One region of the Streptomyces sp. NPDC004721 genome, then DNA from elsewhere that is predicted to be linked to it. Evidence: riboswitches for the same ligand, from Rfam matches in the RefSeq annotation. Region 1 holds a riboswitch; the other holds the start of a gene.

What was found. Region 1 has a riboswitch for ZMP and ZTP ahead of ACWEK3_RS18420 (glycine hydroxymethyltransferase). Riboswitches for the same ligand answer to the same signal wherever they lie in the genome.
Region 2: another riboswitch for ZMP and ZTP. It lies ahead of ACWEK3_RS28180 (bifunctional 5,10-methylenetetrahydrofolate dehydrogenase/5,10-methenyltetrahydrofolate cyclohydrolase); the one in region 1 lies ahead of ACWEK3_RS18420 (glycine hydroxymethyltransferase).

The regions. Positions count from the first base shown of each region.
Region 1 covers NZ_JBSGBZ010000018.1:18,682-33,497, reverse strand. Annotated here, with positions in the region: gene ACWEK3_RS18440 (RNA polymerase sigma factor) at 1-267, shown strand, start outside; gene ACWEK3_RS18435 (hypothetical protein) at 224-1,150, shown strand; gene ACWEK3_RS18430 (hypothetical protein) at 1,269-2,006, shown strand; gene ACWEK3_RS18425 (hypothetical protein) at 2,059-2,769, shown strand; gene ACWEK3_RS18420 (glycine hydroxymethyltransferase) at 2,843-4,297, opposite strand; ZMP/ZTP riboswitch at 4,328-4,416, opposite strand; gene rocD (ornithine--oxo-acid transaminase) at 4,531-5,736, shown strand; gene ACWEK3_RS18410 (hypothetical protein) at 5,837-6,691, shown strand; gene pdxR (MocR-like pyridoxine biosynthesis transcription factor PdxR) at 6,722-8,140, opposite strand; gene ACWEK3_RS18400 (carboxymuconolactone decarboxylase family protein) at 8,188-8,721, shown strand; gene ACWEK3_RS18395 (ABC transporter substrate-binding protein) at 8,785-9,744, opposite strand; gene ACWEK3_RS18390 (ABC transporter permease) at 9,746-11,689, opposite strand; gene ACWEK3_RS18385 (quaternary amine ABC transporter ATP-binding protein) at 11,689-12,825, opposite strand; gene ACWEK3_RS18380 (GMC family oxidoreductase) at 12,825-14,354, opposite strand; gene ACWEK3_RS18375 (aldehyde dehydrogenase family protein) at 14,461-14,816, opposite strand, start outside.
Region 2 covers NZ_JBSGBZ010000036.1:33,968-48,783, forward strand. Annotated here, with positions in the region: gene ACWEK3_RS28170 (GTP-binding protein) at 1-185, shown strand, start outside; gene ACWEK3_RS28175 (glycosyltransferase) at 721-1,950, opposite strand; gene ACWEK3_RS28180 (bifunctional 5,10-methylenetetrahydrofolate dehydrogenase/5,10-methenyltetrahydrofolate cyclohydrolase) at 2,058-2,906, opposite strand; ZMP/ZTP riboswitch at 2,927-3,012, opposite strand; gene ACWEK3_RS28185 (hypothetical protein) at 3,245-3,433, opposite strand; gene ACWEK3_RS28190 (hypothetical protein) at 3,607-3,753, shown strand; gene ACWEK3_RS28195 (S-(hydroxymethyl)mycothiol dehydrogenase) at 3,889-4,974, shown strand; gene ACWEK3_RS28200 (MBL fold metallo-hydrolase) at 4,974-5,603, shown strand; gene ACWEK3_RS28205 (SDR family oxidoreductase) at 5,774-6,688, shown strand; gene ACWEK3_RS28210 (SDR family NAD(P)-dependent oxidoreductase) at 6,829-7,635, shown strand; gene ACWEK3_RS28215 (L,D-transpeptidase family protein) at 7,773-8,468, shown strand; gene ACWEK3_RS28220 (hypothetical protein) at 8,619-8,804, shown strand; gene ACWEK3_RS28225 (S1 family peptidase) at 8,863-10,233, opposite strand; gene ACWEK3_RS28230 (hypothetical protein) at 10,364-11,374, opposite strand; gene ACWEK3_RS28235 (PPOX class F420-dependent oxidoreductase) at 11,459-11,839, shown strand; gene ACWEK3_RS28240 (glycosyltransferase 87 family protein) at 11,914-13,173, shown strand; gene ACWEK3_RS28245 (Zn-ribbon domain-containing OB-fold protein) at 13,208-13,621, opposite strand; gene ACWEK3_RS28250 (TetR family transcriptional regulator) at 13,768-14,529, opposite strand; gene ACWEK3_RS28255 (hypothetical protein) at 14,690-14,816, shown strand, end outside.

The DNA.
Region 1 (14,816 bases):
CCGGAGTCGGCGGACCCCGCGGTGGCGACGCTGCGCACGGAGCGCCGCGCCGCCCTGCTGGCCGCGCTGGAACAGCTGAGCGAGGAGCACCGCCTGGTCGTCACCTACCGCTATCTGCTGGAGATGGACGAGTCGGAGACCGCCCAGGCCCTGGGCTGGCCCCGCGGCACGGTGAAGTCCCGTCTCAACCGCGCCCTGCGCAAGCTGGGCCGGCTGCTGCCGGATGTCCGGACCCAGTCCCGGGAAGGAGGTGAGGAGCGTGCGTGAGCAGGAGGGGGCGGGAACCCCCGGGCTGCCGGAGGAGCTGCGGGCGCTCGGGCGGTCGCTGGACGCGCCCGGGGCGGCGGGGCCGGCGGGTCCGGAGGCGGGACCCGAGTCGATGGTGGAGCGGGTGCTTCAGCAGATACTGGCCGATCAGGTGCCGGTCCCGGTGGCCGAGCCGACGGGTGCCGGTGAGCGGCTGCGGGCGGTGCGGCGCTGGACGCGGACGCGATGGCGTGCGCTGACGGCGGCCCTGTGCGGTCTGCTGACGGTCCTCGCGCTCACTCCCCCGGTGCGGGCGGCGGTCCTCGACTGGTTCGGCTTCGCCGGCGTCGAGGTGCGGTACGACCCGTCGGCGGTGCCCTCGCCCGGCGCCGAGGTCCCCGGTTGCGGCCGGTCGCTGTCCCTGGAGCAGGCCCGGCGGCAGGCGGGCTTCGAGCCCCTGGTGCCGGACGCGCTCGGCGTGCCGGACGCGGTGACGGTGACCGACGAGCCGCGGGGGCGGTTCCTGGTGACCCTGTGCTGGCACGAACAGGGGCGGACGATACGGCTCGACGAGTTCCCGCAGCGGCTGGACGTCAGCTTCGCCAAGAGCCTGCGGGAACCACCGGAGTGGATCACGCTGGACACGCCGTCGGCCGATGGTGTCCAGGACACCGCCCTGTGGTTCCCGAGGCCGCATCTGCTCAGCTTCTGGCTGATGGACGCCGAAGGCCATCGCTTCACCCGGAGCAAGAGGACCGCCGGTCCGACGCTGCTGTGGATGCACGGGAGGGGCGACGACACCGTGACGCTCCGGCTGGAGGGAGTGGCGTCGAAGGCGCGCGCGACGCGGATCGCCCGGTCGGGCGTGCTGGAGTCCGGGACTTCCGGGCGGCCTTCGCCCTAGGTGTGCTGATCGGACAGGTTGGTGACGCGGGGTGGGAACCCGGGCGGGCCGGGCGGTGTACCAGAAGTGATGCGCGGCCCGGGGCGGGCCGCGCCGGATTCGGCCGGTGGGGGTTCGGATGGGCAGGTGGAGGGTTCGTGAACTGACCGCGCTCATGGGCGCGTTGACGATGGTGCTCGCCGTGATGGTGTGGGGCGCGTCCTCCGCGACGGCGGGCGGTCCGACCAGTGTGCTGGTGACCTCGCCGCAGAGCGGGGAGGCCGCCGCGCTGTACTACTCCGCGAAGGAGTACGGGCAGTTGGAGAGGCTCCTGGGCCCGGCGGGCTCGGGCAGCCGCGACAAGCCGCCCGAGGCCGACCTGGTCCACGCCCGGCAGATCAACGTGACCTGGCTGGCGCACGACATATCACCGTGGCGACTCGACCAGGTCTTCCCGGTGACCGGCGAAAGCGCCGTCTGGATCCACACGGCGGCGAACGTACCCGAGTCCATGAACGGCTACTGGCACCGCGCCGAGCAGCCCGCCCGGCTGCGTGCCCTGCTCGCGAAGCTGGGCGTGATGGGGAAGGCCTCGGCCGCGGGCCAGGGGTACACCGGCATCTTCCCGGCGCCGTGGCAGGCGGAGACGGCCACACCGGACACCGCCGGACCCGACGCTGACGAGGGGACGCAGACGGTGCGGGTGAGTGTGCCGGCCGCGGGTGGCGACGGCACCGACTGGTGGTGGGCGATACCGGGAGCGGCGGCCGGGGCGGTGCTCGCGCTGGTGCTGCGGCCCTTCGCTTCGAGGCTCCCGCTCGACCGCCTGCGGCGGGAGCGGGACCCGGGGCCCCGGCAGGAACTGCGGGACGTGTAGGGCGCGCGCCGAGGACGAGAGACGTGCGCGGGAGGACGGAGGGGGTGGTCGGATGGCACTGCGTGGCGGGCGCTCGGCGCCATGGCTGATCTCGGTGCTGCCGGTGGCGGTGGCCGGAGTGGGGGTGCTGCTGTGCGGGGTGCCGGCGGTCGCGGCGGCCTCGGACGGGGGCGGTGAGCCGCGTGCGCCGGATGTGGCCCTGGTCGTCGCGGGCGGTTCGGGGCGGACCCGGGCGTTGCACCTGGGCGATCGCGACTTCGCCCTGCTCCGGGAGTTGCTGCGCCCGGCGTACACGGGGACGGAGCCGGTGCCGGACGCCTGGGCGCGGGGGCGGCATCCGGGGGTGCGGGTGACCGTGGTGTGGGGGCTGACCGGGGTCGGAGGGTGGCCGGTGACGAGCAGGCCGCCGGGAGGGGATGTGGCCGTGGAGCGGCAGGACCAGTTGATCGTGGCGGAGGACGGCGCACCGTGGGTGCGCTCGGACCTGGCCCCGGATGTGGAGGACGACGACATCCGCTGGCACCGGGCGCCGCGGGACCTGTACGAACGGCTGGCCCGCACGGGGCTGCTCGGTGATGCGGACGGTGCGCCGTCCGGCAGGACTCCGGGCGGTAGTCCGAACGGCCGGGGTGATCACTTGTGGTGGGCGGCCGGCGGGCTGGCCGCCGGGGCCGGCGGCACGCTGCTTATACGCCGCGCGGCGGCCCGACGCGATGCCGGACCGCCGCAGGAGCAACCACGGCAGGAGCTGATCGACCTGTGAGTCCTGTGCCCTGTCAGTCCAGTGCCCTGTGACCTATGAGCCCTGTGACCTGTGAGTCCCGTGCGGGGACGGGTCAGCCGAGGTCGATCTCCGGGTAGAGGGGGAAGCCCGCCACGAGGTCCGTGGCCCGGTGGGCGATCTCGTCCGCGATCTTCGGGTCGAGGACGTGCTGGGCCTTGGACGGGGTGCCCTTGCCGGTGGTGCCGGGCTCGGTGGCCGTCAGGACGCGGTCGATCAGGCCGGCGACCTCGTCCATCTCGGCGGTGCCCAGACCACGGGTGGTCAGCGCGGGGGTGCCGATGCGGATGCCGGAGGTGTACCAGGCGCCGTTGGGGTCGGCCGGGATCGCGTTGCGGTTGGTGACGATGCCGGACTCGAGCAGGGCGGCCTCGGCCTGACGGCCGGTGAGGCCGTAGGAGGATGCGACGTCGATCAGGTTGAGGTGGTTGTCGGTGCCGCCGGTGACGAGGGTGGCCCCGCGGCGCGTCAGACCTTCGGCGAGGGCGCGGGAGTTGTCGACGATGCGCTGGGCGTAGTCCTGGAAGGAGGGCTGCCGGGCCTCGGCCAGGGCGACCGCCTTGGCGGCCATGACGTGCGGGAGGGGGCCGCCGAGGACCATCGGGCAGCCCCGGTCGACCTGGTCCTTGAGGGAGTCGTCGCACAGGACCATGCCGCCGCGTGGGCCGCGCAGGGACTTGTGGGTGGTGGTGGTGACGATCTGCGCGTGCGGGACCGGGTCGAAGTCGCCGGTGAGGACCTTGCCGGCGACCAGGCCCGCGAAGTGGGCCATGTCGACCATGAGCGTGGCGCCGACCTCGTCGGCGATCTCGCGCATGATCCGGAAGTTCACCAGGCGCGGGTAGGCGGAGTAGCCGGCGACGATGATCAGCGGCTTGAACTCGCGGGCGGAGGCTCGCAGGGCCTCGTAGTCGAGGAGGCCGGTGGCCGGGTCGGTGCCGTAGGAGCGCTGGTCGAACATCTTTCCGGAGATGTTCGGGCGGAAGCCGTGGGTGAGGTGTCCGCCGGCGTCCAGGGACATGCCGAGCATGCGCTGGTTGCCGAAGGCCTGGCGCAGTTCGGCCCAGTCCGCCTCGGAGAGGTCGTTGACCTGGCGGACCCCGGCCTTCTCCAGGGCGGGGGCCTCCACACGCTGGGCGAGGACGGCCCAGAAGGCGACGAGGTTGGCGTCGATACCGGAGTGCGGCTGGACGTAGGCGTGGCGGGCGCCGAAGAGCTCCTTGGCGTGCTCGGCGGCCAGCGACTCGACGGTGTCGACGTTGCGGCAGCCGGCGTAGAAGCGGCGGCCGATGGTGCCCTCGGCGTACTTGTCACTGAACCAGTTGCCCATGGCCAGCAGGGTGGCCGGGGAGGCGTAGTTCTCGGAGGCGATCAACTTGAGCATCTCGCGCTGGTCGGCGACCTCCTGGCCGATGGCGTCGGCCACGCGCGGCTCGACGGCGCGGATCACGTCGAGGGCGGCACGGAAGGCGGTGGACTCGTTGGACAGGGGCGCGGTGTTCTCAGGCATCGGGACCTCCGGACGTGGCGTCGGCGTTCACGTTACGGCCCAGGCGCACGGCACACTTTCCGCTCGGGCCGCTCCCCGATGGTCGGTCCCATCCCAGCGCGCCAGTCACGGCCCGTCGTCAGCCTACCGGGCGCACCCCACGGCGCAGTTCCCGCGTCCGCCATGCGAGCGAGGATAGGAAGGAGGACAACCTCCCCTTCCCGGGGAGGCGCCCCTCGTCCTCGGGAGCCGCCGTGACCGCCACGGAAGACCTCATCGCCGCAGCCGACGCCCACAGCGCACCCATCTACCACCCGCTGCCCGTGGTGATCGCCACGGCGGAGGGCGCGTGGATGACGGACGTGGAGGGCCGCCGGTACCTCGATCTGCTGGCCGGTTACTCGGCGCTGAACTTCGGGCACCGCAACCGGCGGCTGATCGAGGCGGCCAAGGCACAGATGGAGCGGGTGACACTGACCTCGCGGGCCTTCCACCACGACCGGTTCGCGGCGTTCTGCGAGCAGCTGGCGGAGCTGTGCGGCATGGAGTCGGTGCTGCCGATGAACACGGGCGCCGAGGCGGTGGAGACGGCCGTGAAGACGGCCCGGAAGTGGGGTTACCGGGTCAAGGGCGTGCCCGGGGAGATGGCGAAGATCGTGGTCGCGGGCAACAACTTCCACGGCCGGACGACGACGATCATCAGCTTCTCCACCGACCCGGAGGCCAGGGCGGACTTCGGGCCGTACACGCCGGGCTTCGAGATCGTGCCGTACGGGGACCTGACGGCGATGCGGTCGGCGATGACGGAGAACACGGTCGCCGTGCTGCTCGAGCCGATCCAGGGCGAGGCGGGGGTGCTGGTGCCGCCGGCCGGTTATCTGCCCGCGGTGAGGGAGCTGACACGGGAGCGGAACGTGCTGTTCGTCGCCGACGAGATCCAGTCGGGGCTCGGGCGCACCGGCCGTACCTTCGCGTGCGAGCACGAGGGGGTGATGCCGGATGTGTACGTGCTCGGGAAGGCGCTGGGCGGCGGGATCGTGCCGGTGTCGGCGGTGGTGTCCTCGCGGGAGGTGCTCGGCGTGTTCCGGCCGGGCGAGCACGGGTCGACGTTCGGCGGGAACCCGCTGGCGTGCGCGGTGGCGCTGGAGGTGATCGCGATGCTGCGCTCGGGCGAGTTCCAGACACGGGCCGCGGAGCTGGGCGGGCATCTGCACCGCGAGCTGGAGCGGCTGGCCGGCACGGGCCGGGTGCGGGCGGTGCGCGGACGCGGGCTGTGGGCGGGCGTGGACGTGGACCGGTCGCTGGGGACCGGGCGGGAGATCGCCCGGAAGCTGATGGACCGGGGCGTCCTGGTGAAGGACACCCACCCCTCGACGATCCGGATCGCCCCGCCGCTGGTGATCGGCGAGGAGGACCTGGACTGGGGGCTGGCGCAACTGCGGGCGGTGCTCGGCGCGTAGCGGGTCGACACACAGGGTCCGGCCGGGGGCCGGTGCGTGCGGCCGGATCGGGCGCCGCGCGGATCCACCGCTCCCCTAGAGTCGCCTCGTGCTCTTCGGAATGGTGTGCGCGCTCGGTGCGGCGGTGTGTTTCGGCACGGCGACGGTGCTTCAGGCCATCGCCGCACGCGCCGCGGCGGACACCGGCGGCGGCGGGGACGCGGCGCTGCTGCTGCGGGCGGTGCGGCAGTGGCGGTACCTGGCGGGCCTGGGCCTGGACGGCCTCGGGTTCCTGCTCCAGATCGCGGCCCTGCGCTCGCTGCCGATCTATGTGGTCGGCGCGGCCCTCGCCGCCAGCCTCGCGGTGACGGCGGTGACCGCGTCCCGGCTGCTGCGGGTGCGGCTGAGCGCGGTGGAGTGGTCGGCGGTGGGCGTCGTCTGCGCCGGTCTGGCCATGCTGGGGCTGGCCTCGGGCACGGAGGGCCGCGAGGACGGCTCGGCGGCGCTGAAGTGGGCGATGCTCGGGGCGGCGCTGGCCGTGCTGCTGCTCGGAGCGGTCGCCGGCCGCCTGCCCGAACGCGTCCGTGCCCTGCTGCTGGGCCTGGGCGCGGGCTTCGGCTTCGGCGTGGTCGAGGTGGCGGTGCGGCTGATCGACTCGCTCGCCCCGTCGGCGCTGTTCACCAACCCGGCGGCCTACGCGCTGCTCCTCGGCGGCGGAGCCGCCTTCCTGCTGCTGACCTCGGCCCTCCAGCGCGGTTCGGTCACCACGGCCACCGCGGGCATGGTCATCGGCGAGACGATCGGCCCCGCGGCGATCGGGGTGGTGTGGCTGGGCGACCGCACCCGCGAGGGCCTGGCCTGGCTCGCGGTGCTCGGCTTCGCGGTGGCGGTGGCGGGCGCCCTGGCGCTGGCGCGGTTCGGGGAGGCGCCGGCCGAGGAAGGACCGGCCGGGAAGGTGCCTGCCGAGCAGGGGTGACCACGGCTCGACGGTCCGCCCGACGGGCCGTCAGGGCAGCACCCGGCACAGGGCGTCCAGGGCCGCCGCCCACGCGTGGTCCGGTGGGGTGCCGTAGCCGACGACCAGGGCGTCCAGCGGTGCCACGGCGGCCTGCTCGTGGCGGAAGCGGGACAGCCCGTGCAGGGCGAGGCCCTGCCAGGCGGCCGCCTGGACCACCGCGGGTTCGGTGCCGGGCGGCAGGCGCAGCACGGCGTGCAGACCGGCGGCGATGCCGGTGGGGCGGACGTCGGGCGCGCGGGTGGCGAGGGCCTCTACCAGGGCGTCGCGGCGTCGGCGGTAACGCAGGCGGGCCGAGCGCACATGGCGGTCGTAGGCGCCGGAGGTGATGAACTCCGCGAGCGTCAGCTGGTCCAGCACCCCGCAGGTGTCGGAGGGCCCCTTGGCGGCCGTGGCCTCCGCCATGAGGGACGGGGGCAGCGCCATCCAGCCCAGGCGCAGGCCGGGGGCCAGGGACTTGCTCGCCGTGCCCAGGTAGACCACGCGGTCGGGGTCCAGTCCCTGGAGCGCGCCGACGGGCTGACGGTCGTAGCGGAACTCGCCGTCGTAGTCGTCCTCCAGGATCAGGCCGCCGGTGCGCCGGGCCCAGTCCGTCACGGCCGCGCGCCGGTCGGGGTGCAGGGGCACGCCCATCGGGAACTGGTGGGCGGGGGTGAGCAGGACCGCTCCGGGGCCGCTCAGTTCGCCGGTGACGGTGCCGAGTTCGTCGAAGGGCAGGGGGCGGGTGCGCAGGCCCGCGCGGGCCAGGAGGTCCCAGTGCACGTCGAGGCCGTACGACTCGACGGCGACCGTGGTGACGCCGCGGGCCCGCAGCACCGCGCCGAGGATCCGCAGTCCGTGCGAGAAGCCCGCGCACACCAGCAGGTGGTCGGGGTCGGTGCGGACGCCTCGGACCCGGGCGAGATGGCCGGCGAGCGCGGTGCGCAGTTCGGGCCGGCCGCGCGGGTCGCCATAGCCGAGGGCTTGGTGGGGGGCGGCGGCCAGGGCGCGGCGGGCGGCCTTGAGCCACTGGGTGCGGGGGAAGGAGGCGAGGTCCGGGGTGCCGGGGACGAGGTCGTGGACGGGGCGGGGGCGTTCGCGGGGATGCCGGGCCGAGCCGGTCTGCCGGACGTCCGCGCTCGGCGGCGGCCCGAACGGCGAGGCGGGTGCCCCCGTGGCCACGCGCGTGCCCGAGCCCTGGCGGGCGGTGAGCCAGCCCTCGGCGACCAGGTCGGCGTAGGCGTCGGCGACCGTGTTGCGGGCGATGCCCAGGTCGGCGGCGAGGGTCCGGGAGGAGGGCAGCCGGGTTCCGGGGGCCAGGCGGCCGGTGCGGACCGCCTCGCGCAGGGCGTCGGTGAGGCCGCGGCGCACGCCGGGGCCGGCCGGTTCCAGATGCAGGTCCACGCCCAGAGTGGCCCATGATTCCGCCATGGAAATGGACCATACTCCTGGGCTGCTTCGCTCATAGGGTCGGGCGTATGGCTACGACGACGAACACCGGCGAACACACGGACACCACCACCGAAGGCGCCCCCGCGTACGCGCCCGAGCACGAGCCCCGGATGCAGTGGGCCAAGCACGCCCCCGAGGTCTACAAGGCGATGGTCCGGCTGGACGCGGCCGCGGGCCAGGGCCTCGACCCGCGGCTGCGCGAGCTGGTCAAGATCCGCGCCTCGCAGCTGAACCACTGCGCGTTCTGCCTGGACATGCACACCAAGGACGCGCTCGCGGCCGGCGAGAGCGTGGAGCGGATCGTGCAGCTCGGCGCCTGGGAGGAGTCGCGGCACTTCTACACGGAGAAGGAGCTCGCGGCGATCGAGCTGACCGAGGCGGTCACGGTCCTCACCGACGGCTTCGTGCCGGACGAGGTGTACGAGAGGGCCGCCGCGCACTTCGAGGAGGCCGAGCTGGCCCACCTGATCGCCTCGATCACGGTGATCAACGCCTGGAACCGGTTCGGTGTGACGGCCCGCGCGGTCCCGGGCCACTACACGCCGGGGCAGTACAAGTGACGCCCCCGGTCCAGGGGCCGCCCGTGCCCCTGGACCGGAAGGCCCGGCGAGCCCCGGCCGCCCTCAGGGCAGCCACGCCTTCCACGTGGACCGGTGTCCGTCGACCCACTTCTTCGCCGCCTCGGCCGGGGTGAGCTTCTGGTCGGCGATCATCAAGGAGACCTCGTTCTGGTCCTCGGTGGTCCACTTGAACTTCTTCAGGAAGGCGGCCGCCGCGCCACCGGACCGGGCGAAGTCGGCGTTGAGGTACTTCCGCAGCGCCGTGTGCGGGTAGGCGCAGGCGACCTTGGCCGCGTCCGCGTCGCAGCCCTCCTTGTACGGCGGCAGGCGCACCTCCGTCATGGGGACCTTCTCGAACAGCCACTGCGGCGCGTACCAGTACGTCAGGAAGGCCTTCTTCTCCTTGGCGAACTGCTTGATCTGGGTGATCTGCGCCGCCTCCGAACCGGCGAAGACCACCTGGTAGTTCAGGTTCAGGTTCTTCACCAGCGCCTTGTCGTTGGTGACGTAGGACGGGGAGCCGTCCAGCAGCTGGCCCTTGCCGCCGCTCTCCGCGGTGCGGAAGAGCGGGGCGTACTTGTCGAGGTTCCTCCAGTCGGTGATGTCCGGGTACCGCTTGGCGAGGTACGTCGGGACGAACCAGCCGATGTGCCCGGTCACCCCGAGGTCGCCGCCCCGCGCGATGGTCTTCTTGTCGTCGACGTAGCGCTTCTCCTGGTCGGGGTGGCCCCAGTCCTCCAGGATGGCGTCGACGCGGCCCTGGCTGAGCGCGTCCCAGGCGGGGACCTCGTCGACCTGGACGGTGTCGACGCGGTAGCCCAGCTCGTGTTCGAGGAGGTACTGGGCGACGGCCACGTTGGCCTGCGCGCCGACCCACGACTGCACGGACAGGGTCACGGTCTTCGAGCCCCGCGCGCCCGCGAACGGCGAGGCCTGCCGGGTCATGTCGGCGGCGCCGCAGCCGCAGGTCAGCGCCAGCACCGCGACGGCGGTGGTGGTGGTGAGAGTCGTACGGCGTCCCATGTCAGGCTCCCTTCCTGGCGCGGCGGCCGGTCGGCTGCGTCACCCGGTCGAGCGTCAGGCCGAGGCAGACGATCGCCGCGCCGGCGACCAGGCCGGTCGCCAGGTCGCCCTGGGCGAGGCCGAAGACCACGTCGTAGCCGAGCGCGCCGCCGCCGACCAGGCCGCCGATGATGACGACGGCGAGGACGAGCACCACGCCCTGGTTGACGGCGAGCAGCAGCGCCGGGCGGGCGAGCGGCAACTGCACCTGGCGGAGCTGCTGGCCGCTGGTCGCGCCGAGCGAGCGGGCGGACTCCAGGGCCGCCGGGTCGACCTGGCGCAGGCCCTGCGCGGTGATCCGGACGACCGCGGGCAGGGCGTAGACGACGGCCGCGGCGACGGCCGGGGCGCGGCCCACGCCGAACAGCGCGACCACCGGGATCAGGTACACGAACTGCGGCATCGTCTGGAAGACGTCGAGGACCGGGCGCAGCAGCTTCTCGAAGCGGTCGCTGCGGGCGGCGGCGACGCCGGTAGCGAAGCCGAGGACGAGGGTGACGGCGACGGCCGCCAGCACCTGGGACAAGGTGTCCAGGGACGGCTTCCACACGCCGAGCACACCGATGGCGGCCATGGCGAGGACGGCGGTCAGCGCGGTGCGCCAGGTACCGATCAGCCACGCGAGGGCGGCGACTATCAGCAGCACCGACCACCACGGCAGCCACTGGAGGCCGGAGCGGACCGGGTCCAGGATCCAGGTGGTGAAGTGGCCCGCCCAGTCGGCGGTGCCGCCGATGTACGGGACGCCGGAGTACAGGTGGGCGGTCATCCAGCCGACGGCGCGGTTGACCGGCTCGGCGATGCCGACGGTCCAGTCCGCGGGCCAGTCCGGGCTGCCCGCCAGGCGCGCGGTCAGGGCGACGGCCACGGTGGCGACGGCGGCGTAGGCCCAGGGGCGGGCGCCGTGCCGCTCCTGCCCGAGGCGCTCTCCGGCGGCCCCGGTCACCCGGTCCAGTACGACGGCCAGCAGCACGATGGGGATGCCGGCCGCGAGGGCCGCGCCCACGTCGACCGAGGCGAGCGCCTGGTAGACACGGTCGCCGAGGCCGCCGGCGCCGATCACGGAGGCGATGACCGCCATGGACAGCGCCATCATGATCGTCTGGTTGACGCCGAGGAGCAGTTCCTTGCGGGCCAGCGGGATCCGGGCGGTCAGCAGGCGCTGGCGTGCGGTGGCGCCGAGGGAGTCGACCGCCTCCAGCACCTCCGGGTCCGCGCCGCGCAGGCCGAGCGCGGTCAGCCGGGCCATGGGCGGGGCGGCGTAGACGACGGTGGCGAGGACCGCGGCGGGTACGCCGATGCCGAAGACCAGGACGACGGGGAGCAGGTACGCGAACGCCGGGAGCACCTGCATGGTGTCCAGGACCGGGCGCAGGACCCGGTCCATGCGGTCGGACAGGCCCGCGGCCAGACCGAGCAGGGTGCCCACGAGGACGGAGGCGAGGACCGCGACCACCATCAGGGCGAGCGTCTGCATGGTCGGCACCCACATGCCGAGCAGTCCGCAGGCGACGAACGCGGCGGCCGTGCCGAGGGCGAGCCGGACACCGGCCACGCGCCATGCCACGAGGGCGGCGGCGGCCGTGACGCCCGCCCAGCCGGCGGCGAGGAGCGTGAGGTAGACGGCGCGCACGGAGATCACGACCGCGTTGCTGACGTGGCCGAGGAAGTAGAGGAACAGCGGGTGGCTGTCGCGGTTGTCGATGATCCAGTCGCTGGCGCTGCCGAGCGGCCCGGACAGGTCCACCGTCAGCGCGTGCGGCCAGGTTCCGCTCGACCAGCGGGAGTGGGCCAGCGGGACGAGGACGGCGGCCAGGACCGCGAGGACCAGGAGCTTGTGGCCGGCGGGGCGTTTGAGCACGCCGGGCAGGCCGGCACGGAGGGCCGGTGCGCCGATCGCCGTCATCAGACGGCCTCCGGGGTGGCGTCGGCGTCGCGCGGGACCGCCTCGCCGCGCCCGAGCGGTGCTGTGACGTCGGTTCCGGCCACCACGGACAGCAGCGCGTCCGAGTCGACGACGCCGACGCAGCGGCCTTCGTCGACCACGCGGGCCGGCGCTCCCGCTCGGGCCACCGCCTCGATGGCCTGCGCGACCGTCGCCTCCGGGGGAACCGCCGGGCCGCTGCCGGCCTCGTCGGCGGAGGCCGGGCGCATGGCCCCGCGGACCGTCAGCACCTGCTCGCGCGGGACGTCCCGGACGAACTCGCGGACGTAGTCGTCGGCCGGGGAGCCCACGATCTCCTCGGGGCTGCCCAGTTGGACGATGCTGCCGCCGCGCATCAGGGCGATGCGGTCGCCGAGCCGGAGGGCCTCCTGGAGGTCGTGGGTGATGAAGACCATCGTCCGGCCCTCCTCCCGGTGCAGGCGGACGACCTCTTCCTGCATGTCCCGCCGGATGAGCGGGTCGAGCGCGCTGAACGGCTCGTCGAACAGCAGCACTTCGGGGTCGACGGCGAGGGCGCGGGCCAGGCCGACCCGCTGGCGCTGACCGCCGGAGAGCTGGGCCGGGCGGCGCTCCTCCATGCCCTTCAGACCCACCTTGGCGACCATCTCGGCGGCCCGCTCGCGCCGCTCGGACCGGGCGACGCCCTGGATCTGGAGGCCGTAGGCCACGTTGTCGAGGACCGTGCGGTGCGGCAGCAGGCCGAAGTGCTGGAAGACCATCGCGGCGCGGTGCCTGCGCAGGGCGCGCAGCCGGGCCCCGTCCATGGCGCGCACGTCCTCGCCGTCGATGGCGATGGTGCCCGCGGTGGGCTCGATGAGCCGGGTCAGGCAGCGCACCAGCGTGGACTTGCCGGAGCCGGACAGGCCCATGACGACGAAGACCTCACCCTTGCGCACGTCGAAGGAGACGTCGCGGACCGCGGCCGTGCAGCCGGTGCGTTCGCGCAGTTCGGCGGGGCCGAGCGCGCCGAGCTCCCGGTCGGCGGGGACCCGGTCGGCGCGCGGGCCGAAGACCTTCCACAGGCCGTCCACCGAGAAGACGGGGGTGGGCTCGGAGTCGTCGGTGGGCGGTTTGCGCGTGGGGACCTCGAGAGCCATCAGCGCTCACCTCCGAGCAGGTCGACGGCCTTCTCCCCGACCATGAGCACACCGATCATGGGGTTCACGGCGGGCATGGCCGGGAAGATGGAGGCGTCCGCGATCCGGATGCCGTCCAGCCCGCGGATGCGCAACTCGGGGTCGACGACCGCGAGTTCGTCGTCGGCGGCGCCCATCCGGCAGGTGCCCGCCGGGTGGTAGACGGTGTGGGCGACCTTGCGGGCGTACTCGCTCAGCTCCGCGTCGCCGAGGATCTCCGGGCCGGGGCACACCTCCCGCTTCAGCCAGCCGGCCAGCGGTTCGGTCTGCGCGATCCGGCGGGCGATGCGGATGCCGTCGACGAGGGTGCGGGCGTCGTAGTCGTCCTCGTCGGTGAAGTAGCGGAAGTCCAGGGCCGGCTTGACGGACGGGTCGGCGCTGGTGAGGTACAGCCGGCCCCTGCTCCTCGGCTTGGGGATGTTCGGGGTCATCGACACGCCGTACGGCGGACGTTCGTAGCCCAGGCGCTCCGGGTTGTCCGTGAACGGGATCTGGTAGAAGTGGAACATCAGGTCCGGGCCCGCGCTTGCGGGGTCGCGGCGCACGAACAGGCCGGCGTCGGAGTCCATCGCTGAGTTCTCCGGGATGGGGCCGTCCGTCTCCCACACGATCACCGACTCGGGGTGGTCGAGCAGGTTCTCGCCGACGCCCGGCAGGTCGTGGACGACGGGGATGCCGAGCTTCTCCAGGTCCGCCTTCGGGCCGATGCCGGAGTGCAGCAGCAGGCGGGGCGAGTCGACGGCGCCCGCGCAGAGCACGACCTCGCGGCGGGCCCGTACGAGGAGTTCGGCGCCGTCCTTGGTGCGCACGTGGACGCCCTCGGCGCGGGTGCCGTTCAGCTGGAGCCGGTGCGCCCAGGTCTCCAGCAGGATCGTCAGGTTGGCGCGCTCGTCCATCACCGGGTGCAGATACGCCACGGACGCGCTGGAGCGCTTGTTGTCCTCAGGGTGGTAGGCGAGGTCGAAGAAGCCGGCGCCCTCGTGGAACGGCTTCTTGTTGAAGCCCTCGACGCGCGGCACATCGAGCGCCGTCTGCGCGGCGTCGACGAAGTCGCGGGCGATGGCGTTGCGGTCCTTCTCGTCGACGGCCACGACGTTGTTCTTGAGCCGGGCGTAGTACGCCTCCATCGGGACCGCGCCCCAGCCCTTGGCGCCGGCCGTCTCCCACTCCTCCCAGTCGGACGGCAGCGGCTTGAACGCGATGAGCGTGTTGTGCGAGGAGCAGCCGCCGAGGACGCGGGCGCGGCTGTGCCGGATGTGGGAGTTGCCGCGCGGCTGCTCGGTGGTCGGGTAGTCGTAGTCCAGTTCGCCGCCGAGCAGGCCCATCCAGCGGCGCAGGGTCAGCACGTCCTCGCGGCCCACGTCGCTGGGGCCGCCCTCGATGACTGCGACGGTGACGTCCGGGTTCTCGGTGAGGCGGGAGGCGATGACGGAACCGGCCGTGCCGCCGCCTATGACGACGTAGTCGAACTCGTGGGTGTTGTCGGGCATCGGGCTCGTACTCCAGTGGGGGGTCAGGAGGTCCGGGGACTTCGGGGTCTGCGGTGGTGCCGGACGCGGCCGCGGCGGCGGGGTGCGCGCCCGCGGCCCGCGGGGCTCAACCGGCGAACCAGCGCACCGGCCTGGGGGCGAGGTTCTGGTAGACGTGCTTGGTCTCGCGGTACTCGGCGAGCCCGGCGGGGCCGAGTTCGCGGCCGACGCCGCTCTTGCCGAAGCCTCCCCACTCCGCCTGCGGGAGGTAGGGGTGGAAGTCGTTGATCCAGACGGTGCCGTGGCGCAGCCGGCCGGCCACGCGCCGGGCTCGGCCCGCGTCGGCGGTCCACACGGCGCCCGCGAGCCCGTACTCGGTGTCGTTGGCGAGCGCGACCGCCTCGTGCTCGGTGCGGAAGGTCTCGACGGTGAGGACGGGGCCGAAGACCTCCTCCCGGACGATCTTCATCTGGCGTGTGCAGT
Region 2 (14,816 bases), on a different contig from region 1:
CCCGGGTGCACGCGCTGGAGCAGCGGCTGCCGGGGCTGACTCGCGGCGAGGGGGACCTGGAGAGCGCCTTCGACCACTACGCACCGGTCACGGGCGACACGGTCCCCGAACGCCCACGCACCGACCACAACCCACTGGACCGCAAGCAGTACCTCCTCAACCTGACGCAACGGGCGGGGCGATGACGACCGGTCGCCCGCTCGTGGTTGACCGCGCCCTTGCGCCCGCTCGCCGGGGTCCGGGACGCGGTGGGCGGCATGGTGGTGGCGGTTCGGGCGTGCGGGGGCAAGGCGGCGTGCTTGTGCCGACGGGTCGTGGCCGCGGGGCCAGGGTGGCGGCGACGGTTCGGGGCATGGGTGGTGAGTCGGTGTGTCCGTGCCGCCGTGTGACCGCCGTGGCGTTCGCGAGCAGCGCAGGTGGCCTCCGGCAGGGGTGGAGCGCCCGTCGGGTCGAGGCGCCTGTGCGCGAGGCGACTGGCGGACGGGTCCGCCTCGCCAACCGCAGGGCAGCCGGTGGTCGCGGGCAGGGCTGGAGTGCTCGCCGGGTCGAGACATCTCCTGGTCGAGGGAGCCGCTCGCCCTGCCGGCCGCTTGGCATCCGGTGGCCACCGGTGTGGCGGGCGTGCCCGCCGGGTTGCGGCGGCCCCTGGTCGAGGCGGCTGTCCGCCCCGCCGGCCGTCGGGCGTCCGGTGGGCTTCGGGGCGGGAGGAGGACGGCGGTCCTAGCGGGCGAGTTGTTCGACCGCCTTCAGTACCGGGGCCAGGCCGTTCTCCTCGCGGATCCGGGCGCCCAGGGCCCGTGCCCGTTCACGATGTCCGTGGCCACGGGTGGCGCGGACCAGGGCCGCGGCGAGGTTGTCCGCGGTGAGGCTGCGCAGCGGAACCGAGCAGGGGGCCACGCCGAGGCCGACGAGACGATCGGCCCAGAAACCCTCGTCGAACTGCACGGGCACGGGCACCGCGGGGACGCCGGCCCGCAGCCCGGCCGCGGTCGTGCCCGCACCGGCGTGGTGCACCACGCCCGCCAGCCGCGGGAACAGGGCCGAGTGCGGGACCTCGCCGATGGTCAGCATGTCCTCGCCGGACGCCTCCAGCCCGGCCCAGCCCCGCTGGACCACACCGCGCAGTCCGGCCCGGCGCAGCGCGCGCACGATGGTGTCGCTGAGCCGCCCGGGGTCGGGCACGGTGGCGCTGCCCAGTCCCACGTAGACCGGCGGAGGGCCCGCGTCGAGGAAGTCCCACAGGCCGTCGGGGAGTTGGGTGTAACGGTCGTACGGCCACCAGTACCCGCACACCTGGAGCCCACTGCGCCAGTCATGGGGCCTGGGCACCACGAGCGGGCTGAAGCCGTGGTACACCGGCCGGCGCTGCCCACGGCGGATGCGGCGGCCGGTGCCCGCGCGGGCGGGCGGCAGTCCCAGCCGGGTCCGCACGGCGGGTACGGCCGCCGAGAAGACCCGTTCCACGGCCAGGTTCACTCCATGTCCGGCGAGGCGGTTCGCAGTTCCGCCCCAGTGCCCGCCACCCAGCAGCGGAGGCGCGAACTCCCTTGTAGGGGAGAGAGGTTGTAGATGAGCGCCGATACTGGGCAGGTTCATCGCCTCGGCGATGGCGTGCCCGACCGGCCCGAGCGAGCCGGCGAGCAGCAGTACGTCGCTCTTCTCGGCCGCCGCGATCAGATCGTCCGTCATCCGGGCGATGGCCGCCCGCACCAGCCCCACGGCCCGCACCACCTTGCCCGTGCCGGAGGCGCTGCGGTGGAGTCCCCGGCCACGCGAGGACTCCAACTCGGCCCGCGGGTCCACCGGCAGTGGGTGGAAGCCGAGGCCCGAGCCCGCGACCAGCGGTTCGAAGCATCCGTGCGTGACCAGGGTGACCTCGTGACCCGCGAGAGCCAGGCCGTGCCCCAGTCCGGTGAAGGGGGCGACGTCGCCCCGGGATCCCGCCGTCATGATCGCTACGCGCACGACGGCCAGTATGGCCGCGAGGCCGCCCGCCGCCGGTGAACGACCCGAGGGGTGTCGGTGCCTTCACTCCTGCTCCGGCCCCGGTACGCCGCTCACACCCCGAGCTGCCGGGCGGCGGCCGTCACGGTCTGCTCCAGCAGCGTGGCGATCGTCATCGGGCCCACCCCACCGGGCACCGGAGTGATCAGCGAGGCCCGCTCCACGGCGGAGTCGAAGTCGACGTCGCCGACGTTGCCCGGGTTGTAGCCCGCGTCGATCACCACGGCGCCGGGCTTGAGGTCCTCGCCGCGGATGAGCCGGGGCCGGCCCACCGCGGCGACCACGATGTCCGCCTCGCGCACGGCGGCCGGCAGGTCCGCGGTCCGTGAGTGGCAGTACGTCACCGTCGCGTCCCGCGCGAGCAGCAGCATCCCCACGGGCTTGCCGAGGATCGCGCTGCGGCCCACCACGACGGCGCGCCGGCCGCGCAGCTCGACGTCGTACGCGTCCAGCAGCCGCAGGATGCCGCCGGGCGTGCAGGACGCGAACCCCGGCAGACCGAAGCTCATCGCCGCGAACGAGGCGCAGGTGACCCCGTCGACGTCCTTCTCGGGCACGATCGCCTCGAACGCGGCCCGCTCGTCGATGTGCTCGCCGACGGGGTGCTGGAGCAGGATGCCGTGCACGGCGGGATCCTTGGACAGCGACCGCAGCGTGTCGACCAGTTCCTCGGTGGTGGTCGCGGCCGGCAGTGCCACATGGCGGGATTCGATACCGGCCTTGCGGCAGCGTTTCTGCTTCATCCGTACGTAGGTGACGGAGGCAGGGTCCTCACCGACCAGCACCGCCGCCAGACAGGGCGCCGTACCGGTGCGCTCGGTGAGTGCGGCGGCCTTCCGCGCGGTCTCCTCGACGACACGGCGGGCGAGCGCGGTGCCGTCCATCAAACGGGCCTGGGACATGGTCCACTCCTGGGCGTTCGGGGAATTGCCCAGGCGCGCGGCTCACGACTCTGCGTGGGCCGCTCCCCGGTGGTGCTCCACCTCAGCGCCAGTCACGGCCCCGCCTCACCCTAACCGACACGGCCCGCCGCGGCCGATGGCCGTGCACCGCCGTACGGCCCGGACGCGGCCGCGCCGCCCGCAGCAGCGAGCGGACCAGCGCGGCGAACGCCAGGGGGACACCGTGGATGCCGGCCCCGGCCGGCGCGACCGCGTGGAGCGGGACCGGCCCAGGCCGGCGCGGGCCGAGAAGGTCCAGGTCAGACGGGAGCTGACCTGGAACCTCGCGGCCCTTCCGCCTATGCGTCCCATGCCTGGATCAGTATCCGCTCGGCGATCCTGCCGTCCCGCAGCAAGACCATGGACTCCGCGAGGACCCGGCCGCCGTCCGCGTACCGGCAGGACTCCACGTACGTGGCACGGTCGCCCTGCACGATGCCGCGGCGGAGCGTGTCGGTGTCGAAGGCGGGGCTTGCCGAGGTGGACATGACGACCTCCTACAAGGGCCGCGGCCCGGCGAGGAGCGGGCCGCGGCGGGCCTCACCGTTCGAGACTCCTCCGCCCCGGCGGGCGCGGCAAGCGCGGTCCGGGCGCTGCGCCTGACGGGTGAGCGCGGCCGCGGGCCCGTGTCCGGGCGGGCGCGGAGGGAGTTGCCGAGGGCATGATCTGCACTCGACGCATCGTCGCCGCCCTCGGACTCGCCGTCTCGGTCACCGGCCTGACCGCGCTGCCCGCGAGCGCCGCGGGCGCCCCGTCCGTCGGCGGGCTCCAGGCCCTCGGCCTGCTGGTTCCCGCCGTCCAGCACTGACGTTCCGCCCCGCAGGCCGGGCGCCCCTGCCTCGCCCGCCCGTCCCCGCAGATCAGAGGCCCCCTCGGTGCCCTTACCGATCAGTCGGACGTAGGGTCGGGGGACGTACACCGCTCGACGGAAGGGACCACCACCATGGCGCAGGAAGTGCGCGGCGTGATCGCACCCGGCAAGAACGAACCGGTGCGGGTCGAGACGATCGTCGTGCCGGACCCGGGGCCGGGAGAGGCCGTCGTACGGATCCAGGCCTGCGGCGTCTGCCACACCGACCTGCACTACAAGCAGGGCGGAATCAACGACGAGTTCCCGTTCCTGCTCGGCCACGAGGCCGCCGGCGTCGTGGAGTCGGTCGGCGACGACGTCACCGACGTCGCGCCCGGCGACTTCGTCATCCTCAACTGGCGGGCCGTGTGCGGCAAGTGCCGCGCCTGTCTGCGCGGGCGGCCCTGGTACTGCTTCGACACCCACAACGCGCGGCAGCGGATGACCCTGACCGACGGCACCGAACTCTCCCCGGCGCTCGGAATCGGCGCGTTCGCCGAGAAGACCCTGGTGGCGGCCGGTCAGTGCACCAAGGTCGATCCGTCGGTCTCCCCGGCGGTGGCCGGGCTGCTGGGCTGCGGCGTGATGGCCGGCATCGGCGCGGCGATCAACACCGGCAACGTCGGTCGCGGCGACTCGGTCGCCGTCATCGGCTGCGGCGGTGTCGGCGACGCGGCGATCGCCGGGGCGTTCCTGGCGGGCGCGGCGAAGGTCATCGCCGTCGACATCGACGACCGCAAGCTGGAGACCGCCCGCACCATGGGCGCCACGCACACGGTCAACTCCAAGGAGAACGACCCGGTCGAGGCCATCCGCGAGCTGACCGGAGGCTTCGGCGCCGACGTCGTCATCGAGGCGGTCGGGCGCCCCGAGACGTACCGTCAGGCCTTCTACGCCCGTGACCTGGCCGGCACGGTCGTCCTGGTCGGCGTGCCGACCCCGGAGATGAAGCTGGAACTGCCGCTGCTGGACGTCTTCGGACGCGGCGGGGCGCTGAAGTCGAGCTGGTACGGCGACTGCCTGCCTTCCCGGGACTTCCCGATGCTCATCGACCTGCACCTGCAGGGACGCCTGCCGCTGGACAAGTTCGTCACCGAGACCATCCAACTGGACGAGGTGGAGAAGGCGTTCGAGCGGATGCACCACGGCGACGTGCTGCGCTCGGTGGTGGTGCTCTGATGGCCGCCCGCATCGAACGCCTCGTCACCTCCGGGCAGTTCACGCTCGACGGCGGCACCTGGGACGTCGACAACAACGTGTGGATCGTCGGCGACGACCATGAAGCCGTCGTCATCGACGCCGCCCACGACGCCGAGGCCATCGCCGCGGCGGTCGGCGACCGCCGGCTGACCGCCATCGTGTGCACCCACGCCCACAACGACCACATCGACGCGGCCCCGGCGCTCGCCGACCTCACCGGCGCGACGATCTGGCTGCACCCCGACGACCTGCCGCTGTGGAAGATGACCCACCCGAACCGGGACCCCGACGAGCACCTGGTCGACGGGCAGGTCATCGAGGCGGCCGGCGCCGATCTGAAGGTCATGCACACGCCCGGCCACGCCCCGGGCGCGATCTGCCTGTACGACCCCGGACTCGGCGTGGTCTTCACCGGCGACACGCTCTTCCAGGGCGGTCCCGGCGCCACCGGTCGTTCCTACTCCCACTTCCCGACGATCATCGACTCGATCCGCGACCGCCTGCTGACGCTGCCGCCCGAGACGAAGGTCCTCACCGGCCACGGCGACCCGACCACCATCGGCGCCGAGGCCCCGCACCTCCAGGAGTGGATCGCCCGCGGGCACTGAGGCTGGAGAACCGAGCCCGGAGCCCGGGTGGCGGGCCGCACGAGACCGGAAGGCGCTCGTGCGGCCCGCCCACGTGTGCCGTTTCCCGCGCCGAAAGGCGACAGAAGATGTCCGGTTTCCCCGGCATCCTCGATGACGGCATCGACGGAAGACGCATCGGGAGGTCGGACATGCCAGGCCCATTGGAAGGCAAGGTCGCGCTGGTCGCGGGGGCGACACGGGGAGCGGGCAGGGGAATCGCGGTGGAACTCGGCGCGGCCGGCGCCACCGTCTACGTCACCGGACGCACCACCCGCGCCCGCCGCTCGGAGTACGACCGCCCCGAGACCATCGAGGACACCGCCGACCTGGTCACCGAGGCCGGCGGTCACGGCATCGCCGTACCGGTCGACCATCTCGAGTCCGACCAGGTCCGCGCCCTCGTGGACCGCATCGCGCGCGAGCAGGACCGTCTCGACGTCCTCGTCAACGACATCTGGGGCGCGGAGCACCTCTTCGCGTGGGACACCCCGGTGTGGGAGCACGACCTCGGCAACGGACTGCGGTTGCTCCGGCTCGCGGTGGAGACGCACGCGATCACCAGCCACCACGCCCTGCCGCTGCTGCTGCGTCACCCGGGCGGCCTGGTGGTGGAGATGACCGACGGCACCGCCGAGTACAACCGGGACACCTACCGCGTCAACTTCTTCTACGACCTCGCCAAGGCGTCCGTCCTGCGCATGGCCTTCGCACTCGGCCACGAACTCGGCTCGCGTGGCGCCACGGCGGTGGCCCTCACCCCGGGCTGGCTGCGCTCGGAGTTGATGCTCGACCACTTCGGGGTCCGGGAGGACAACTGGCGCGAAGCCCTGGACCGCGTCCCGCACTTCGCCATCTCCGAGACCCCGCGCTATGTGGGCCGCGCCGTCGCCGCCCTGGCCGCGGACCCGGACGTGGCCCGCTGGAACGGCCGTTCCCTCTCCAGTGGCGGCCTCGCCCAGGACTACGGCTTCACCGACCTGGACGGCAGCCGCCCCGACGCCTGGCGCTACCTCGTCGAGGTCCAGGACGCGGGCCTGCCCGCCGACCCGACCGGCTACCGCTGACCGGGCCCCGCCGAACCGCCGCTGCTCCCGGTGCACCGGCCACGACGCCGATATGCGCCGGGAGTTGCGGAAGTCGCGGGAGCGAGGACATACCGCGCGCTGACTGCCCGAGACGCCCTTCGTGGAAGTAGGTTCGGCGCATGACGGACAGTGGGCGGTTCGACGGACATGGGGTTCTCATCACCGGCGCGGGCCGGGGCATCGGCGCGGCCACCGCGCGCAGGCTGGCCGAGGAGGGGGCCGGGGTTTTGGTCACCGACCTGGACGGGGACGTGGCGGAGCACACGGCGGCGGCGCTGCGCGAGCGCGGACTCACGGCACGGGCGCACCCGTTGGACGTCGCGGATCGGGACGCGGTCCAGGCGGCCGTGGACCTGGCCGTCCAGGCCTTCGGATCCCTCGACGTCCTGGTCAACTGCGCGGCCCACTGCACGCCCGACACCCCGCTGTTCGAGGACGACCCGGAAGCGGTGTGGGCCCGCGACCTCGACATCACCCTGACCGGTGCCTACCGCTGCTGCCGCGCCGCCCTGCCCCACCTGGCGGCGGGCGGCAGAGGAGCGATCGTCAGCATCGGCTCGGTCAACGGCGTCCAGGACTTCGGCAACCACGGCTACAGCGCGGCGAAGGCGGGGCTGGCGTCGCTCACCCGCACCCTCGCCGGGCACGCCGCCTCCCGCGGCGTCCGCGTCAACCTGGTGGTGCCGGGCACGGTCCGCACCTCGGCCTGGGAGGGGCGGGAGGCCGAACTCGACCGGGTCCGCGGCCTGTACCCGCTGGGCCGGGTCGGCGAACCGGAGGACATCGCCGCCGCGGTGGCCTTCCTCGCCTCCCGCGACGCGGCCTGGATCACCGGCACCACCCTGACCGTCGACGGCGGCCTCACCGCGGTCAACACCGCTTTCCGTGCGGCCGTTCAGGAGGAGCGGGAAGAGGGGGACACCTGAGCGGTCCCGGCCCCGGCCGCGTCCGCCGGGAGCGTGTCACCGTTTCGTCTCGGCACGCGCCCCCTTGCAACCGATGTGCCCCGCCACGGGTCTAGGTGTCGGGAAGTGCCGGAACGCACCTAGGGGGCAAGGCCGTTATGAAGGAAATCGGCAGGCGGGGAGCGGTCGTACTGGGCGTCACGGGACTGGTGGCGCCGCTCACGCTCGCGCTCGGTACCGCACCGGCGCAGGCGGCGAGTTGCACGACGCAGGCGGGGCCGTACCAGAAGCAGGTGGAGAAGTTCCTCGGGCGGCCGGTCGACGGACGGCAGTCGGCCGCCGACTGCAAGGCCATCCGGGCCTTCCAGAACAAGCACGGCATCACGCCGAACATCGGCTACGCGGGTTCCGTCACCTGGGGCGTGATGAACCTCATGAACAAGCAGAAGGCCGTCGGCAAGAAGCCCAACAAGAGCGGCAAGTGCCCGGTGAACAAGGGCCGCATAGCCTGTGTCGACCTCACTCTCCAGCTCAGCTGGATACAGGACGGCAGCCGGCTCGTCTACGGGCCGGTGCCGGTGCGCACGGGACGCAAGGGGTACACGACCCGCACCGGCCTGAAGAAGGTCTACTGGCGGGACATCGACCACGTCTCGACCCTCTACAACGTGCCGATGCCCTACAGTCAGTTCTTCGACGGCGGCCAGGCCTTCCACTCCGTCGGCCTGAGCATGTGGAACCCGCCGGGTTCGCACGGCTGCGTCAACATGACGCCGAAGGACGCCAAGAAGTACTGGTCGCTGCTGAAGAAGGGCGACGACGTGTTCGTCTACGGGCGCAAGCCGGGCACCTGACGGTATGGGCACGGGCACGGCCGACGCCGCGACCCGTCGGCCGAGTGTGAACTCGCGCCGGTGACCTGCCGAATTGACGTGATGAGCGACACGGTCCGATATGCCCGTATAGCTCGTACTTATTCACAGCGCCTTCACGTCGGGCGGCATATGCTTCACGGCATGTCCACCAGTGTTGAACCCGTCTCCGAGCGATCGGCCGCGGAGGTCAACGAGGAGATCCGGGCGCTGTGGCTCAGGTCGGGCGGGATACTGACCACCGAGCAGCGCGAGGAGTACCAGCGCCTGGTGATGGAGTGGGCCACGGCCGCCCCGCATTCCGACAGGGCGGCCTGAGCCGGCTTCGACCTCTGCCTTCCGCCGTCGGTCCGGCCGTCGCCATCCGTGCTTTCCATCAGCTCCACGTCGCCGAGTAGTACCTCTGGTAGGCCTTGCGGTCCCGTTCCGCACGGATCCAGCGGGTGGCCACCAGGGTGATCAGACTGCCCCCCATGATCAGAAGACCCGGGCCGACGTTTCCGGGGTCGGAGAGCCGGGAGAGCAGCGCGGTCCCGTGGGCGCTGCCGGTCACCGGCGCCGCGGAGCCGGGGGAGGCCGCGCCGGGGGCGATGGCGCTGTGGGTGGCCGGGGCGGACGGCTCCGCGCTCTGCCCCGTGCCCTGCCGCGCGTCGGTCACGATCAGCCGCACGTCGAGCGCGGACAGCGCCTTGGTGACCGGCTGGAAGAACGTCGTACCGCCCCTTGTGCAGTCGCCGCTGCCGCCCGAGGTCACCCCCAGGGCGATCCCCTCGGAGAACAGCGGACCGCCGCTGTCGCCCGGCTCGGCGCACACCGTGGTCCGGATGAGACCGGTGACGGTGCCCTCGGGGTAGTTCACGGTCGCGTCCAGGCCGGTCACCTCGCCGTCGCGCAGCCCGCTCGTGCTGCCGCTGCGGAACACCCGCTGTCCCACGGCCGGATCGCCCGCCCCCGTGATCCGTACGCCGTTGCCGCCGCCGATCGCCACTACGTCGGCGCCCTGGCCCGCGCTGCCGGAGTCGTACCGCACCAGCGAGAAGTCGCCGCCCGGGAAGGAGCCGGCGACCGTCCTGCCGAGCTGTTGGTCGCCCTGGCCGTCGGCGAACCAGAGGGAACCGGTGGGCCCGCAGTGGCCCGCGGTGAGGATGAAGTCGGTCCGCCCGTCGGTCACGTTGAAACCCGCCGAGCAGCGCCCGCCGGTCGACAGGATGGGCTGCGCCCCGTTGAGACGGGTGGTGAAGGCGCCCTCGGTGCGCGCCATGCGCACAAAGCCGCCGATCTTGCCGGCGACCTTGGTCAACCGGGCCCAGTCCGCGGCGGAGACCGTGCTGTCGCCCTCGACCGTCACCCGGTTGGCGCGGTAGTCCATCATCCAGGCCGTGCCGGCCACCCGGGGCGCCGCGCGTAGTGTCGCGGTGGCCGCCTTCAGCTCGTTCATGCTGTGCCGCACGACCTTCGCATCGGCGCCCGCCCGCCGTACCTCCGCGGCCGCCCGCTCGTCGGTCACGGCGACCACCGGGCGCCCGTCGGAACCGATCCAGTTGCCCGCCGTGCGCGAGGTGCCGAGCCGGGCCATCAAATCGGGGCCGGACGTGCCGGCCGGCCCCGCGGAGCCGCGCGCGGCGGAGGCGCCGGGAGGCTCGCTCGCCATCGCCGCCTGCGCGACCATCGCTCCTCCCAGGAGGAGTCCCGCGACGGCCGTCAGCCGTGTCACCCGCCGGACGACCCGTCGTCGTGCGTGCCCCATCAATGGCTCCCGAACCCGAACGCGCGGTCTCAACACCGCGGGGCGCTACGGTCGTTGAGCGCCCTTCCTCCATACGTGGCATGGCACGGCCGCGTTCAGCGCTTGGATGATCTCCTTCGGGCGCGCCCGCTCAACAGGGGAGCGGCGCCCCCGAGCCGGCCCGCGCCTCCCGGCCGGGGCCGTCCGGGATCGGGCCGAGGCGGATCCAGCTCGGGGCGTCCCCCCAGACGGAGGCCGCACCGACGTAGGGGCGCAGCAGGGTGGTGAGCACCGGGTCGCCGTAGCCGTTCAGCTCGTCGGAGGCGAGCTTGCGGGCGACACCGGCGAGGAAGTCGGCGAGCTGCACCCGCGGATCCAGCCGCGAGTGGACGAGTTCCACGCCGTCCAGGGTCACGCCCCGCTGCCGGGCCGTCCGCAGGAGCCAGTCGACGCGGTCGGGAGTGAGCATGTTCTGCCGGTCGTGCACGAGCCGCACGGCGATTCGCGGCGCGCTCCACAGCGCGGCCGTGCGCAGGATCGCGGGCAGCAGCGGGTTGAGCGCGGGGATCAGGGGCGGGCCGGTGGCGACCCGTGCCCGGTAGGCCTCGGCGCGCCCACGGCTGCCGGCCAGCCGCTCCAGAACCGTCGCGGCCGGTTCGGGAACCTCCGTACGCCGCAACTCCTCGACAGCGGTGAGGAAGACGTCCACCGGATCCACGGGCTCCGCGTCGCTCCTGGCCCGCAGCAGCCGGTTGGCCGCCCGCAGGAACCGCCGCCATCCGCCCGCGCCGAAGGCCTCCCACCCCGCGCCGTACAGGGCGTCCGCGGCCGCCGCGTCCCCGAGCAGCAGGTCCAGGGCCCGGTCCACCACGAAGAACACCTTCTCGGTGAGGTCCACCCTGGCGTGCCCGTACAGCGGCCCGGCAGGGGAGAGCACCCACTCCAGCACCGCCCGGTGCTTCTCCCGCAGCAGATGGCCGGCCTTGTACTCCTGCGCGGGCGAGCGGATCCGGTTCCGTATCTCCCGCACGCACCCGGCGGCCGACTCCATCGGCAGCAGCACGCTGGCGTGCGCGAAGACGTCGGTGTTGCCGTCGGTGAGGTTCTCACCGTCCGACCCCGACTCGTCGCAGGCGACCTCCCGTACCCCGTCCCGCACCATCCGTCCTGCCTCCCCGTCCTCGTCGTCCCGGACCACAGCCCGAGTCTTCCACCGTCGCGTCGCGCCGGACCTAGACTGCGGCGCATGGACGACACCCTGTTGGAGCGGCTCGGAGCGGGGAAGTACCTGCTCGTCACCAGCTATCGCAGGAACGGCACCCCGGTCGCCACCCCGGTCTGGGTGGTGCGCGACGGCGACGCGCTCGGTGTGTGGACGACCGCCGACTCCTGGAAGGTCAAGCGGATCCGCAACCGCGCCGACGTCCTCGTCGGCCCCTGCGACCTGCGCGGGCATCCGACCGGGGAACAGGTGGAGGCACGGGCGGAGATCTGCGACGCGGACACCACCGCCCGCTACCGGGGGCTGATCGCCCGCAAGTACGGGCTGATCGGCCGACTCACCCTGCTGGGCAGCAGGCTGCGCCGCGGCCTCGGAGGAACCGTCGGAATCCGCGTGACCCTCTGACCGCGTGGCAGCCGCCGCACGCGGTACCCGCTCGGCTAGTGTGCGGGGCGCTGCGAGACGACGGGGCTGGTGCGGTGCGAGGGATCTGGGCCAGGAGCCGGGGGATCGGACAGTGGCTCACCGGCCATGCCGGCTGGTGCCTGGCCGTCTCCCTGGCGGTGCACGTCGTAGCCGTAGTCACCCACCCCACACACCCGCTGGACCTGCGTGTCTACCGCGAGGCCGCGCCGCACGTGCTCTCCGGCGGCCTGTACGACTACGCGCTGCGCACCACCCCGCCCATCCCTCGGCTGCCGTTCACCTACCCGCCCTTCGCCGCACTGGTGTTCCTGCCGCTGGCGCGGCTTCCCTGGGGGGCGCTGGTCGCGCTCTGGCAGTCGCTGTCCGTGGCGGCCCTGGTCGTCGTCGCCGTGTGCGCGGTGCGGCTGCTGGGCCCGCGTCCTGGCGGCGGGGTCCGGCAGCGCGCCCTGCTCTGGGCCGCCGCCGGGCTGTGGCTGGAACCCGTGCGCCACACCCTCGACCAGGGCCAGGTCAATCTGCTTCTGGGTGCCGTGGTCCTGTGGGGCCTGGCCGTGCCGCGTGCGGCACTGGCCAGGGGAGCGGGGGTGGGCCTGGCGGCGGCGGTAAAACTGACGCCGGCCGTCGGGGGGCTGTACCTGCTGGCGACCCGGCAGTGGCGGGCCGCCGCGTGGGCGGTCGCGACCGCCGCCTTGGCGACGGCGCTCGCCTGGGGTGTCGCCCCGCGCGAGTCCGCCCGCTACTGGTCCACGCTCGTCACGGACACCGGCAGGGTCGGCCCGGTCTGGTCGGTGCGCAACCAGTCGTTGCGCGGTGCCGTCGCCAGACTGCTCGGTCAGGACATCACCGCCGCCGTGGTTCTCTGGTGCGTGCTCGCTCTGGTGACCGTGGTGCTGGTCTGTGCCCTGCGCTCCGCCGTACGGCGGCACGACCTGCTCGGCGTCCTGGTCGCCGTGGAGCTGTACGGGCTGCTGGTGAGCCCCGTCTCGTGGAGCCACCACTGGATCTGGTGCCTGCCCGCCATGATCTGGCTGGCCCACGGACCCCTCCGCGGCCGCCTGCTCAGCCGCGTCGCGCTCGCGTTGTGGGCCGTGGTCACCGTCGCCCGCGTGGTGCCCTTCCTGATCGGCGCCGAGGACCGCCTGGTCCACCCCGGTGCCTATCCGGCGCTGCTCGCCTGGCCCGGCTGCGTCTACGCCGGGTGCGCCATGCTGACGCTCGCCGCCGTGGCGCTCCGACCCACGGGGCACGACCGGCCGGTCATCGCGCCCGACAGCGCGCCGCAGCGGGATCGCTCGGACGTCGCGGGCGGTTGACGGCCGGTCACCGTCGTGGACGGTTGACCGCCGGTCAGCTCCAGGCGCCGTACGGCTCGTCGACCAGCTGGAAGACCGGCTCGCCGCGCACCGGGTCCTTGGCCGTGGTCAGCCGGACCCGGTCGCCGCCGTGGATGCCGATGGGCGGCCCCATGACCCGGCCCCGTACGACGAAGCCCTCGCTCATCTCGACCAGCGACACATTGCGCGCGGCGGGGGAGTTGCGGTTCACCACCGTGGAGTGGCGGACCGTGCCCGTACCCGCGCTGCGCTCGGTGCGCAGGTCGCTGCCCCGGCACACCGGGCACAGCAGCCGGTGGTACACGGCCGTCCCGCACCAGGTGCAGCGCTGGAAGTACAGGGCCCGCGCATCGCGGCCCGCGGGCTCGAGAAGGCCGGTCGTGGCGCCGGCTGCCGGAAGAACGGTGTTTCCTGAGTGGTAGTACACGCTGGTCAACTCCCTGCGCTCGGCCGGAATCCCTCGTGCGCGGCGCACCCGGGCACGCATGGGCACGGTGGTCGCGCCACCGTGCACGACCACAGCGTATGGCACTGGGTGTCACCCGTAAAGGCACTGCGTACCCTCAATTGCCCTCAGTTCGGGGGCTGCCGGCCCTCCGCGAGCGCCGTCTCGACCTCCCGCACCACCCGCCACAGGGGCGCTCCGCGCCGCGCGACCACGACGACCACGTCCTCCCGGGCCGCCCCGGGCCGCCGTTCGGCGCGGGGGGCGGCCGGGTCGCAGAAGGCGGCCTGCACATGGTTCAGCGCGTGGTCCACCGCCGCACCCGCGTCGCCCTGTCCATCCGAACGCAGCCATGAGCGCAGGGCGTTGTTGTGCGCCGCCACCACGGCCGCCGCGATCACGTCCGCCCGCAGCGTCCCGTCGCGCCGCTGCGCGAACCGGGTCCGCAGATACCCGGCGAGCGCGCGCTCGTAGCGCCACACCACCGACAACTCGTACGCCCGCAGCCCCGGTACGCGCTTGGTGATCCGATAGCGCTGGACGGAGAACGCCGGGTCCTCGGTGTACATCCGCAGGACCAGGCGGGCCGCGTCGCAGGCCCGCCGCACGGGGTCGTCCTCGTCGCCGCCGGCGGCGAGGAAGGCCGTCATATCGGCCAGGTACCGCTCGTGGTCGGGGAAGACCACGTCCTCCTTGGAGGGGAAGTAGCGGAAGAACGACCGCCGTCCGACCCCGGCGAGCGCCACGATGTCGTCGACGGTGGTCTGTTCGTAGCCGTGCTCCAGGAACAGCCGGAACGCCGCAGCCACGAGGGCCTCCCGCATGGGCGTCCGCCCGGCCGCCGTCCGCGCCTTCTCGCCGCGGCGGGACGCGGCGCTGCTGGAGCTCATGGACGGGAACGTAGCATCTGGACGGGCGTAGAAGGCACTCAGTGCAGCCTGATGGGGGAACCGAGTGCAAGGGGGAGCATCGGGTGGTGTGCGCAGTAACCTTTCCCCACCTTCTCCCGCTCCCCCTGCCCCGGCGGACACCACGTTCCAGGAGACGCCCATGCCGCCCGTTCGTTCCCGCCTGCTCTACGTCACCGACCTGGCGTACCCGGCCCGTGGGCGCCGCTACTGCGACGAGGACATCCGGCTCACCTCGCGCCTGCGCGAGGACTTCGACCTGGCCCTGT